One region of the Caulobacter sp. 1776 genome, then DNA from elsewhere that is predicted to be linked to it. Evidence: predicted binding sites of a transcription regulator. Region 1 holds the regulator's gene; each other region holds the start of a gene.
The links. Region 1 encodes LexA, which represses DNA repair genes until DNA is damaged. Its sites were predicted from a motif close to ATGTTCNCNANNTGTTCT; they were not measured.
Positions count from the first base shown of each region.

Region 2: a site for LexA is predicted at 1,349-1,366, ahead of ABIC66_RS07805 (putative DNA modification/repair radical SAM protein). Genes of this name have one in related genera too.
Region 3: a site for LexA is predicted at 1,562-1,579, ahead of uvrA (excinuclease ABC subunit UvrA). Genes of this name have one in related genera too.

Region 1 is NZ_JBEPMI010000007.1:363,491-366,760, reverse strand. Features, by position in the region: gene ABIC66_RS20250 (ComEC/Rec2 family competence protein) at 1-385, shown strand, start outside; gene ABIC66_RS20245 (isocitrate lyase/PEP mutase family protein) at 435-1,202, shown strand; gene lexA (transcriptional repressor LexA) at 1,303-2,007, opposite strand; gene ABIC66_RS20235 (class I SAM-dependent methyltransferase) at 2,179-3,036, opposite strand; gene lepB (signal peptidase I) at 3,088-3,270, opposite strand, start outside.
Region 2 is NZ_JBEPMI010000002.1:513,139-516,408, forward strand. Features, by position in the region: gene ligD (DNA ligase D) at 1-335, opposite strand, end outside; gene ABIC66_RS07795 (hypothetical protein) at 340-621, opposite strand; gene ABIC66_RS07800 (HU family DNA-binding protein) at 967-1,248, shown strand; gene ABIC66_RS07805 (putative DNA modification/repair radical SAM protein) at 1,371-2,600, shown strand; gene ABIC66_RS07810 (UdgX family uracil-DNA binding protein) at 2,600-3,270, shown strand, end outside.
Region 3 is NZ_JBEPMI010000002.1:640,780-644,049, reverse strand. Features, by position in the region: gene uvrA (excinuclease ABC subunit UvrA) at 1-1,484, opposite strand, end outside; gene ABIC66_RS08425 (DUF1223 domain-containing protein) at 1,668-2,348, opposite strand; gene ABIC66_RS08420 (hypothetical protein) at 2,558-2,716, shown strand; gene ABIC66_RS08415 (DUF1203 domain-containing protein) at 2,721-3,185, opposite strand.

The sequences.
Region 1 (3,270 bases):
CAAGCGGTTTGGGGCCGAGCTGTGGGCGCGGCGACGGGGCCTGACCCCAGCGACCTGGAGCCTCTATGCCTGTGACAAGCGCACCTGCGCCCCGGCTCTGGGGGCTCCGGTCCGGCTATCGATCGCCTGGAGCCGCAAGACGCCGGACGCCGAGACGCTGTCAGGCCTTTGCGTGCGCAGTGAGGTGGTGGTGGTCCGCGCGGCTGCGCCGGAACGGATCCCGCCTTTGTGCGCCGACGCGGTGCTGCTGACAGCCGAGGATTTCGCTCGAGGCGGCGCCGCGGAGCTCTATCGCCGCCCGGATGGCTGGCGCATCGTCTGGGCCCAGCCCTTGCGCGGCGACCGCCCTTGGAGCGGCCTGCTGACACCCCATGTCACACCCTGACGCTAAGCGTCGTCATGAGCGCGAGCCAACGCGCCTCGGAGGAGTAGCCATGTCCAATCCGTTCGCCGCCCGCCGCGCGGCCTTCCGCGCGCTGCATGCCGAAGGCTGCTTCGCCCTGCCCAATCCGTGGGACGCCGGCAGCGCCAAGCGGCTTCAGAAGCTGGGCTTCAAGGCCCTGGCCTCGACCAGCGCCGGCATGGCCTGGGCGATGGGTAAGGACGACGGCCAAGTCACCCGCGACGAGGTGGTCGCACACCTGCGCTATCTTTGCGCCGTCACGGACCTGCCGGTGAATGCCGACTTCGAGAACGGTTTCTCCGACACCGCCGAGGGCGTCGGCGAGAATGTGACCCTGGCCATCGAGGCCGGCGTCGCGGGCCTGTCGATCGAGGACTGGTCGGGAACCGGCCTCTATGACCTTCCGGTCGCCGTGGAGCGCCTCAAAGCCGCCCGGGCCGCCATCGACGTCTCCGGCCAGGACGTGATGCTGGTCGGGCGCACCGAGGGCTACCTGCGGGGCGTTCGCGACCTGGCTCCGACGCTCGAGCGCCTCAAGGCCTACGCGGCGGCCGGAGCCGATGTTCTCTACGCGCCGGCGGTCACCGATCCCGATGAGATCAAGGCCATTGTTGAGGCCGTCGCGCCCAAGCCGGTCAACGTCCTGTTCTGGGGGGCGGAGATGTCGGTCGACAGCCTGGGGGCGCTGGGTGTGCGCCGGGTCAGCACCGGCGGTTCGCTGGCCGCCGCCGCCTGGGCCGGCTTCGACAAGACGGCCAAGCTGCTGGCGGAGGAGGGGCGTCTGACGCCCAAGGCCTAGTTCCAAGTGTCATCCCGGACGGTCTAAAGGACCGATCCGGGACCGCCGGAAACGCCGAGCTTGCGGCGGTCCCGGCTTTCGCCGGGATGACAGAATAACGTTAGTGATACCGGCGGATCAGGCCGACCAGCTTGCCCTGCACCTCGACCTGGTCGGGGCCGAAGATGCGGGTCTCGTACTTGGGGTTGGCCGCTTCCAGGGCGATCGAGCCACCCTTCTTGCGCAGGCGCTTCAAGGTGGCTTCCTCGCCGACCAGGGCGACGACGATTTCGCCCGAGGTGGCGGTGTCGCCCTTCTTGATGATGACGTAGTCGCCGTCGAGGATGCCGGCCTCGATCATCGAGTCCCCTTGGACCTCGAGAACATAGTGTTCGCCGCCGCCCAGCATCGACTCGGGCACTGGCAGGCGCTCGCGCTCGTGCTGGATGGCGTCGATCGGCGTGCCGGCGGCGATCTTGCCGAGGATCGGCAGCTCGCGGCTGTCGTTGGCTGGGGCCGCGGTCGTTTGGGCCGGGGGCGGCGCGCCACCGCCTTCGAACACCTGCGGGCGGAAGGCGCCCCGTCCCTTGGGCGGCGCCGCGGTCGTGGCCTGCTGCGGCAGCTTCACCACCTCAAGCGCTCGGGCCCGGTGGGCGAGGCGGCGGATGAAGCCGCGCTCCTCCAAGGCGGTGATCAGCCGGTGGATGCCCGACTTCGAGGCCAGATCCAGGGCCTCCTTCATCTCGTCGAACGAGGGGGAGACGCCGGTCTCCTTGATCCGCTCGTGGATGAACATCAGCAGTTCGTGCTGCTTACGGGTGAGCATGGCGACCTCGGCTGGAGCGCGGAACAAACCGCAAACCTTGCGAATGTTCTCTAGGCGTTCCGCGTCAAAGTCAAGTCACGGCCACGGCGGGTCGGAAAGATCAGTAAAATCAACAGCTACGTCCGGCGACGCGGTAAATAGCCACCAGAATCAAAAGCTTAACGAAAGCTTTCAGGCGCGCTTGCGGGCCACGATGATATCCTGGTCCTGCATGGGCTGACGCCGCCAGACCCCCAGGGCCTGGTTGAGCACGTCGAGACCCAGTTCGTCGTACTGAACGAGGACCGGCTCAAGGTCGTAGCCGATCACCGACTCGGGCAGGTCCGGCGTCGCGGTCCAGCAGCCGTCCAGGGCGTGGACGAAATCGAAAGCGATCTGGCCGTTGCCGGTATTGTCGCGGGCCTCGTCGTCGATCAGGTACCAGGAGACGATGCTGATGCCGCCGGGCTTCAGCACCCGGGCGATCTCGCGCGAGAACTGGTCCTTGTCCTCGGTCAGCAGGTGGGTGAACACCGAGCCTAGCCAGACATAGTCGAAGCTGGCGTCGGAATACGGGAAGACGAAGGCGCTGGCCGGCTGCGAGCCTTCCGGATTGTACCGGTCGCTGTGCATGTCGGCGTGGATGAAGTCGAAGCGTGGATCGCCGACGGCGATGTTGGCTTTGCACCAGGCGATGGCCTGGGCCATCACGTCGAAGCCGCTGTACCGGCCGTTCTCGTCCAGATAGTCGACCAGGGGCGCGGCGGCGCGACCGATGCCGCAGCCGACATCGAGAATGGCGTGATGCGGCTGCAGTCCGGCCTCGATGAACAGCCGCTTGAACTCCTGACCGACCCGGACGAAGTCGGCGTCGGCGGCCCCGACCAGGTGCCAGAGCTCTTGCGGGGCGGCGACCGCGTTGGGGTCGACCGGCGGCTCGATAACGACGGCGGGCGCGCCGCTCAAGGCGCGGCGCAGGCGGCCCAGAACCGGGCGCAGCGGCGCGGGCGTGGCGTTACGCAGCGCCGCCAGGAAAGAGCCGTCCCGCATCCGATTCCCTTTCGATCCGAAGCGGGCCGGACCCTAGCGGCGCGCCGGGCTCTAGCCAACCTTGGGCGCGGGCAGCTTGCGGAAGGTGCGATCCAGCCGCAGGCCGTGACCGTTCCACGAGAACAGCACGCGTTCGGCGCGGCCGACCAGGTTCTCGGCCGGGATGAAGCCCATGCCCAGTTCCGGCGGTAGGTCGGCGTCTCGCGCCACGTCCCAGGGACAGGAGGCATAACC
Region 2 (3,270 bases), on a different contig from region 1:
GCCCACCAGCCGCGGTCCCACAGCATCACCGTGCCGCCGCCGTACTGTCCCTTGGGGATCGTGCCCTCGAAGTCGCCATAGGCCAGCGGATGGTCCTCGACATGGACGGCCAAGCGCTTGTCGTGCGGATCGCGCGATGGTCCCTTGGTCACGGCCCAGGATAGGAACACGCCCTCGTGCTCCAGCCGCAGGTCGTAGTGCAGCCGCGTGGCGTCGTGTTTCTGGATGACGAAACGCGCCCGCTCCGACGCGGCGACGTCCACCGCGCCGGTCGGTTCGGCGGTCAGCTCGAAATCGCGCTTGGCCTCGTAGGCCGCCAGCTTGCGCGCCGCCATCGCGCTATTCGCCGTCGAAGACTTGCGGCCGCTCGTCATCGACGTCGCGGCCCTCGCCAGGATCGTTGTCCTGCTCCAGCTCGACAATTTCGTCGTCGTCGAGATCCTCGCCGATCAGAGCGTCGTCATCATCGGCGTCGCCCTCGGCCTGGGTCACGTCCAGCACGTCCGGCAGCTCCTCGAACGTGCGCAGCTCGCCGTCCTTGCCGACGACGTCCTCGTCCAGCGCTTCTGCGCCGTCCTGTTCGTCCCAACCCCCATCTTGTCCCGTGTCGACATCGGTCATGGCGTTCTCTCCTGTGTGCAGGAGAAATGGCTGGAGGCTGAAGGGCGTTCCGGTCTTGTCGATTCATGCCGCGAACGAGGTGTCGTGCTCGGCGGGCTTCCCGTCAGGGGCGATTCCCGCGCAGAATCACCATTCCCGCGAGTCGGCCTGTGGTCTACTTTTAGGACCACAATTAACGCCGTTACCCCTAACTTGACCATTCCGAGAACGGTCAATCCAAGAAAATCCCTGGCCCACGGGCGTTTTGCCCCCATGAATCGGCGTTTTAACCTTCCCTAACGGGTGACAAACGCGATCGGCCTCGTCAGGCTCGAACTTCCCTGATTCACAGGAATGAGCTTAGAGATGACGAACGTTTCCGACCTGGTCGACGCCGCTGTCGCCGCCGACGACAAGCTGACCAAGACCCAAGCCAAAGCCATCATCGACGGCGTCTTCAAGTCGATCTCCGACGCCGCCGTGAAGGGTGAAGAAGTCTCGATCCCGGGCTTCGGCAAGTTCAAGGTCCAGGCCAAGCCGGCCCGCACCGGCCGCAACCCGGCCACGGGCGCGACCATCGAGATCGCCGCCAGCAAGAAGGTCGCCTTCACGCCGGCCAAGCAACTGAAGGACGCCGTCAACGGCTAACTTCGGCGAGGGAGCGGAGGCCGCGAGGCATCCGCTCCCCGACGCTTCACTTCACGCGCGACGCGTGGCCGCATGCCCGCGCCGCGCGTGAAGACTATTAAGAACAAATCAAGAACGATAACATGCCGTGCATGGCCGTTCTCGATCTCAGGCGCAAGCTCGCCATCCTTTCCGACGCCGCCAAGTACGACGCCTCCTGCGCCTCGTCCGGCGCCGAGAAACGCAATTCCATGGGCGGCAAGGGCGTGGGCTCGACCGAGGGCATGGGCATCTGCCACGCCTATGCGCCCGATGGGCGGTGCATCAGCCTGCTGAAGATCCTGCTGACCAATTTCTGCATCTACGACTGCGCCTACTGCATCAATCGCGTGTCGTCGAACACGCCTCGCGCGCGGTTCAGCGTGAAGGAGGTCGTCGACCTCACCCTCAGCTTCTACAAGCGCAACTACATCGAAGGCCTGTTCCTGTCCTCGGGCGTCATCCGCACCGGCGACTACACGATGGAAGCGATGGTCCGGGTGGCTAGGTCGCTGCGGCTGGACCACGACTTCCGGGGCTATATCCACCTGAAGCTGATCCCCGAGGCCTCGCCCGAACTGGCAACCCAGGCCGGGCTCTATGCCGACCGCGTGTCGATCAATATCGAATTGCCGCGCGACGACGACCTGAAGGTCCTGGCCCCGGAAAAGAGCCCGACCGACATCAAGCGCGCCATGGGCCGCATGCGCCTGGCGATCGAGGACGGCGCCGAGCCCGCGAAGAAGGCGGGACGAAAGCCCTTCGCCCGCAGCCAGTCGACCCAGCTGATCGTCGGCGCCGACAACGCCAAGGACGGCGACATCCTGGCTCGCAGCGCCACCCTCTACGGCGCCTATCGCCTGGGCCGGGTCTACTATTCGGCCTTCAGCCCGATCCCCGACGCCAGCCACCGCCTGCCCCTGGCCCGACCGCCCCTGCTGCGCGAGCACCGCCTCTATCAGGCCGACTGGCTGATGCGGTTCTATGGCTTCGAGCGGCCCGAGATCGTCGCCGAGGGCCAGGACCTGGACCTCACCGTCGATCCCAAGACCGCCTGGGCGCTGAACAATCGGGCGCGGTTCCCGATCGACGTCCAGACCGCCGACCGCGAGGCGCTGCTCCGCGTGCCAGGCCTGGGCGCCAAGGCCGTGGACCGCATCCTGGCGGCCCGGAAGGTCACCCGCCTGACCCTGGATGACCTCAAGCGCGTCGGCGCCGTCCTGAAGCGCGCCAAGGCCTTCGTCGTCACCGCCGACTGGACGCCCGGCGTCCTGACCGACCGCGAAGGCCTTAAGGCGACCCTGGTCCAGCCCCAGCAACTGAGCCTGTTCTGATGCGGGTCGTGCGGCTGGCGTCCGAGATCGATTTCGCGGGATGGCGCGCGGCCGCCCGAGCCCTGCGCGCCGAGGGACTCGAACCGCCGGCGGTCGTCTGGACCGTGGAGCGGGATCTGTTCGACCTGGACGCTCCCGCCGCCCCCTCGGGCAAGGCGGGCGCATTCACCGTCCCCGCCGCGTTCGTCGATCTGGCCCAGCAAGTCATTCTGCACCGCGCGCCCGACCGCCTCGCCCTGCTCTATCGGATCCTCTGGCGGCTGGAGCGCGAACCCCGGCTGATCGACAATCCGGCCGACCCGGACATGGCGCGCGCCCGCGACATGGCCAAGGCAGTCAGCCGCGCCGCTCACAAGATGAAGGCTTTCGTCCGCTTCCGGCGCGTCGAGGGCGCCGCCGACGAAACCTATGCCGCCTGGTTCGAGCCCGCCCATCGGGTCACGGAGGCCGTGGCGCCGTTCTTCGCGCGCCGCTTCACCGCCATGGACTGGACCATCCTGACCCCCGACGCCTGCGTGGCCTGGGACGGCGAACGGCTGCTGGTCTCCGAAGGCGCCGATCCGGCCGACGCCCCGTCCGAGGACGCCCAAGAGGAGCTTTGGCGCACCTACTACGCCTCGATCTTCAATCCAGCCCGGCTGAACCCACGCCAGATGCGCCAGGAGATGCC
Region 3 (3,270 bases), on a different contig from region 1:
CCCGAGCCGCGCGACAGGTTCAGATAGTCGAGGCCGACATCGACCAGGAACCGCAGGCGATCATTGATCTCCTTCAGGATCCGCCGGGCGATCTCCATCTGCTTGTCGGTCAGCTGACCTTCCAGGCCGGCGAACCAGTCGCGGGCCGGGCGAATGGCCAGCATCGAGACCTCGGCGATGTCCATGCCGGCGATCTTCACGGCCAGGGCTTCCGGCTTCAGGCGCTTGCCGTGGCAGGTCTCGCAGGGCGTGTCGGACTGGTAGCGGCCCAATTCCTCGCGCACCCAGCTCGAGTCCGTCTCGCGCCAGCGGCGTTCCAGGTTCGGCAGCACGCCTTCGAAGGGCTTCTCGACCTCGTACTTGCGGGCGTTGTCGTCGTAGACGAACTTGATCTTCGTCCCCTTCGACCCGTTCAGCACCACGTCGCGCGCGTCCGGCGACAGCTTGTGCCACGGCTCGTCCATCGAGAAGCCGTAGTGGCGGGCCAGGGCCTGCAGGGTCTGGGTGTAGAGCGGCGACGGACCCCGCGCCCATGGCGCGACCGCGCCCTTGTGCAGGCTCTTGTCCTTGTCCGGAATGACCAGGTCGGCGTCGAAGGCCAGCTTGGCGCCCAGGCCGTCGCAGACCGGGCAGGCGCCGGCCGGATTGTTGAACGAGAACAGGCGCGGCTCGATCTCGGCGATCGTGAAGCCGCTGACCGGACAGGCGAAGCGTTCCGAGAACAGGATCCGCCTCGGCTCGGTCTCGCCTTCTTCGATATTGGCGAACTCGGCGACGGCCAAGCCATCGGCCAGACGCAGGGCCTGCTCGATGGAGTCGGCCAGGCGCTGCTCCATGTCGGGCTTGGTGACCACGCGGTCCACGACAACGTCGATGTCGTGCTTGAATTTCTTGTCGAGGATCGGCGCATCCTCGATCGGATAGTATTCGCCGTCGATCTTCAGCCGCTGGAAGCCGGCCTTCTGCCACTCGGCGATCTCCTTCTTGTACTCGCCCTTGCGGTCGCGAACGACTGGGGCCAGCAGATAGAGGCGCGTGCCTTCGGGCAGGGCGGTGATCTTGTCGACCATCTGGCTGATGGTCTGGCTCTCGATCGGCAGGCCGGTGGCGGGCGAGTAGGGGACCCCGACCCGCGCCCACAGCAGGCGCATGTAGTCGTGGATCTCGGTCACCGTGCCGACGGTCGAGCGCGGGTTGCGCGACGTCGTCTTCTGCTCGATCGAGATCGCGGGCGACAGGCCCTCAATCAGGTCGACGTCGGGCTTGCTCATCAGCTCCAGGAACTGACGCGCATAGGCCGACAGGCTTTCCACATAGCGGCGCTGGCCCTCGGCATAGATCGTGTCGAAGGCCAGGGACGACTTGCCCGAGCCCGACAGGCCGGTCAGCACGACCAGCTCGCCACGCGGGATGTCGACGCTGACGTCCTTCAGATTGTGCTCACGGGCGCCGCGAACGCGGATGAAGTTCAGTTGCTCAGCCATGTTTTCCGGAACGTTGGACCGCGACATTGGTCGCAGCGCAGCGGCTATATGTAGGGCTCAGGGCGCGAATTAACACAAGAACAAGATGCGAACAAATGTCGCGCGCGAGAGGCGCCGTTTCTGCTGACAGTGGATGTCAGCAACCCGCCTCTCGTAGGGCGCCGCTCGGCCGGGTAACGAGCCTTAATCCAACCGCGCCGCGGCCAGGATCGGGCCGCCGTCCGGCGCCTGGACCAGCACCGCCGTGCGATACGCGGGGTCGGGCGAAGCCGGCGGGGTGAAGCTGACGGCCGCGCCGTTCCAGGCGCCCAGGCGGGTCAGCTGCCGGACGATGTCGCGGTGGGGCAGGGTCTTGCCGCCGTTCTCGCCGCGCTGGATGGACACCCGCTGCACGCGCGGGTCGTAGCGCACCAGCCAGACGTCCGCGGGCCGGTTCGGCGTGCGGCCGGCGGCGATCTGGACACTGCCCGAGGCGCTGGCGATGCGGGTCTCGTTGACCGGGCGGGCGTTGCGCAAAGCGCTGTCCACCTGGCGCGGATCCATACCGACGACGCTGTCACGCCCTTCGATCACCATCTCGGGCGTGCCCAGCTGGACGCCCAGCGCCCGGGCATAGGCGCGCTGGCGGTCGGTATAGGCCTTGGTGGCGAAGGTGTCCTTCCAGCCCAGCTGATCCCAGTAGGTGACGCCGAAGCTCAGGGCCAGCACATCGGGGCGGCCGGCGATGGCGTTGAGATTGGCGTTGGCCGGCGGGCAGGACGAGCAGCCCTGGCTCTGGAACAGCTCGATCACGACGGGTCGGTCAGCGGCGACGGCCGGGGTGGCGGCGGACAGCAGAGCGAGGGCGGCGAACACGGGCTTCATCGGAAACCTCCGAGGGTACTGGAGGTGATTACGAAGCGCGCAAGGTCGAGGTTACAGGGGCGCGCGACGAAAAAGCGACGAACCCGCTTCTCCCCGCCCACCTTGGCCGTTGAGACTCGTTAAACCCTGTTTGGAAGCGGGTTCTTCAGTCCACGCATGATCTAACCGCCACGATCGGGCGGGGGCTCGACCTACTAAGGGACCGAGCCATGGCCAAGAAGGCCGCCAGCGAAAAGCAGGAAGCCAAGCAGGACGCGTTCGACGCGCTGAAGGGGCCCAAGCAGCGCTCGATCATCATCGACATGATGGTGTTCTGCGGCGGGATCGGCTCGCTGGTCTGGGTCCTGCGCGAGATGGCGGCCTCCTAGGCCCTCAAGCCCTGTCGATCCGCGCGGCGTAGCAGCCCCACTTGGCGTAGTGGGCGTGCAGATAGGCGATCTGCGGATCCTCGAACAGCGTCGCGATCAGGGCGTCGGCCTGGGCGCCCTCGACGATGTCGGCGGCGCGCATCATGCCGTCCCGGTCGAAGGCGCGCAGGGCCAGCAGGCGACGGCGCAGGGCGGGCGGCATCTCGTCGACCGTAGCGACCGGCTCGACCCCTTCGCGCACGAAGATCGCGTGGCTGGCGCGGAACGGCGTCGGCGCGGACTGGTGCTCGTAGTTGACCAGGATCAGGGTCTCGCCCGGCTTGGCGTCGTCCAGGCTGACGCGGCAGGGAAAGCCCAGCGGCGCGTCGGCGACGACGCGGCGGGCGCCGTGGGCGACCAGCGTTTCGTCGTCCATCGAAAACAGCGGTGCGAACGGCTCGGCGGGCAGGCTGGTGACGGCGTAGGTCATGGGGGAACTCCTCTGTCGCCACTGTTGTCGCGCCGCGGAGCGTCTGGCGACACCCGATCCTTGCGGTTGCCGTTTGCGGCGGCTC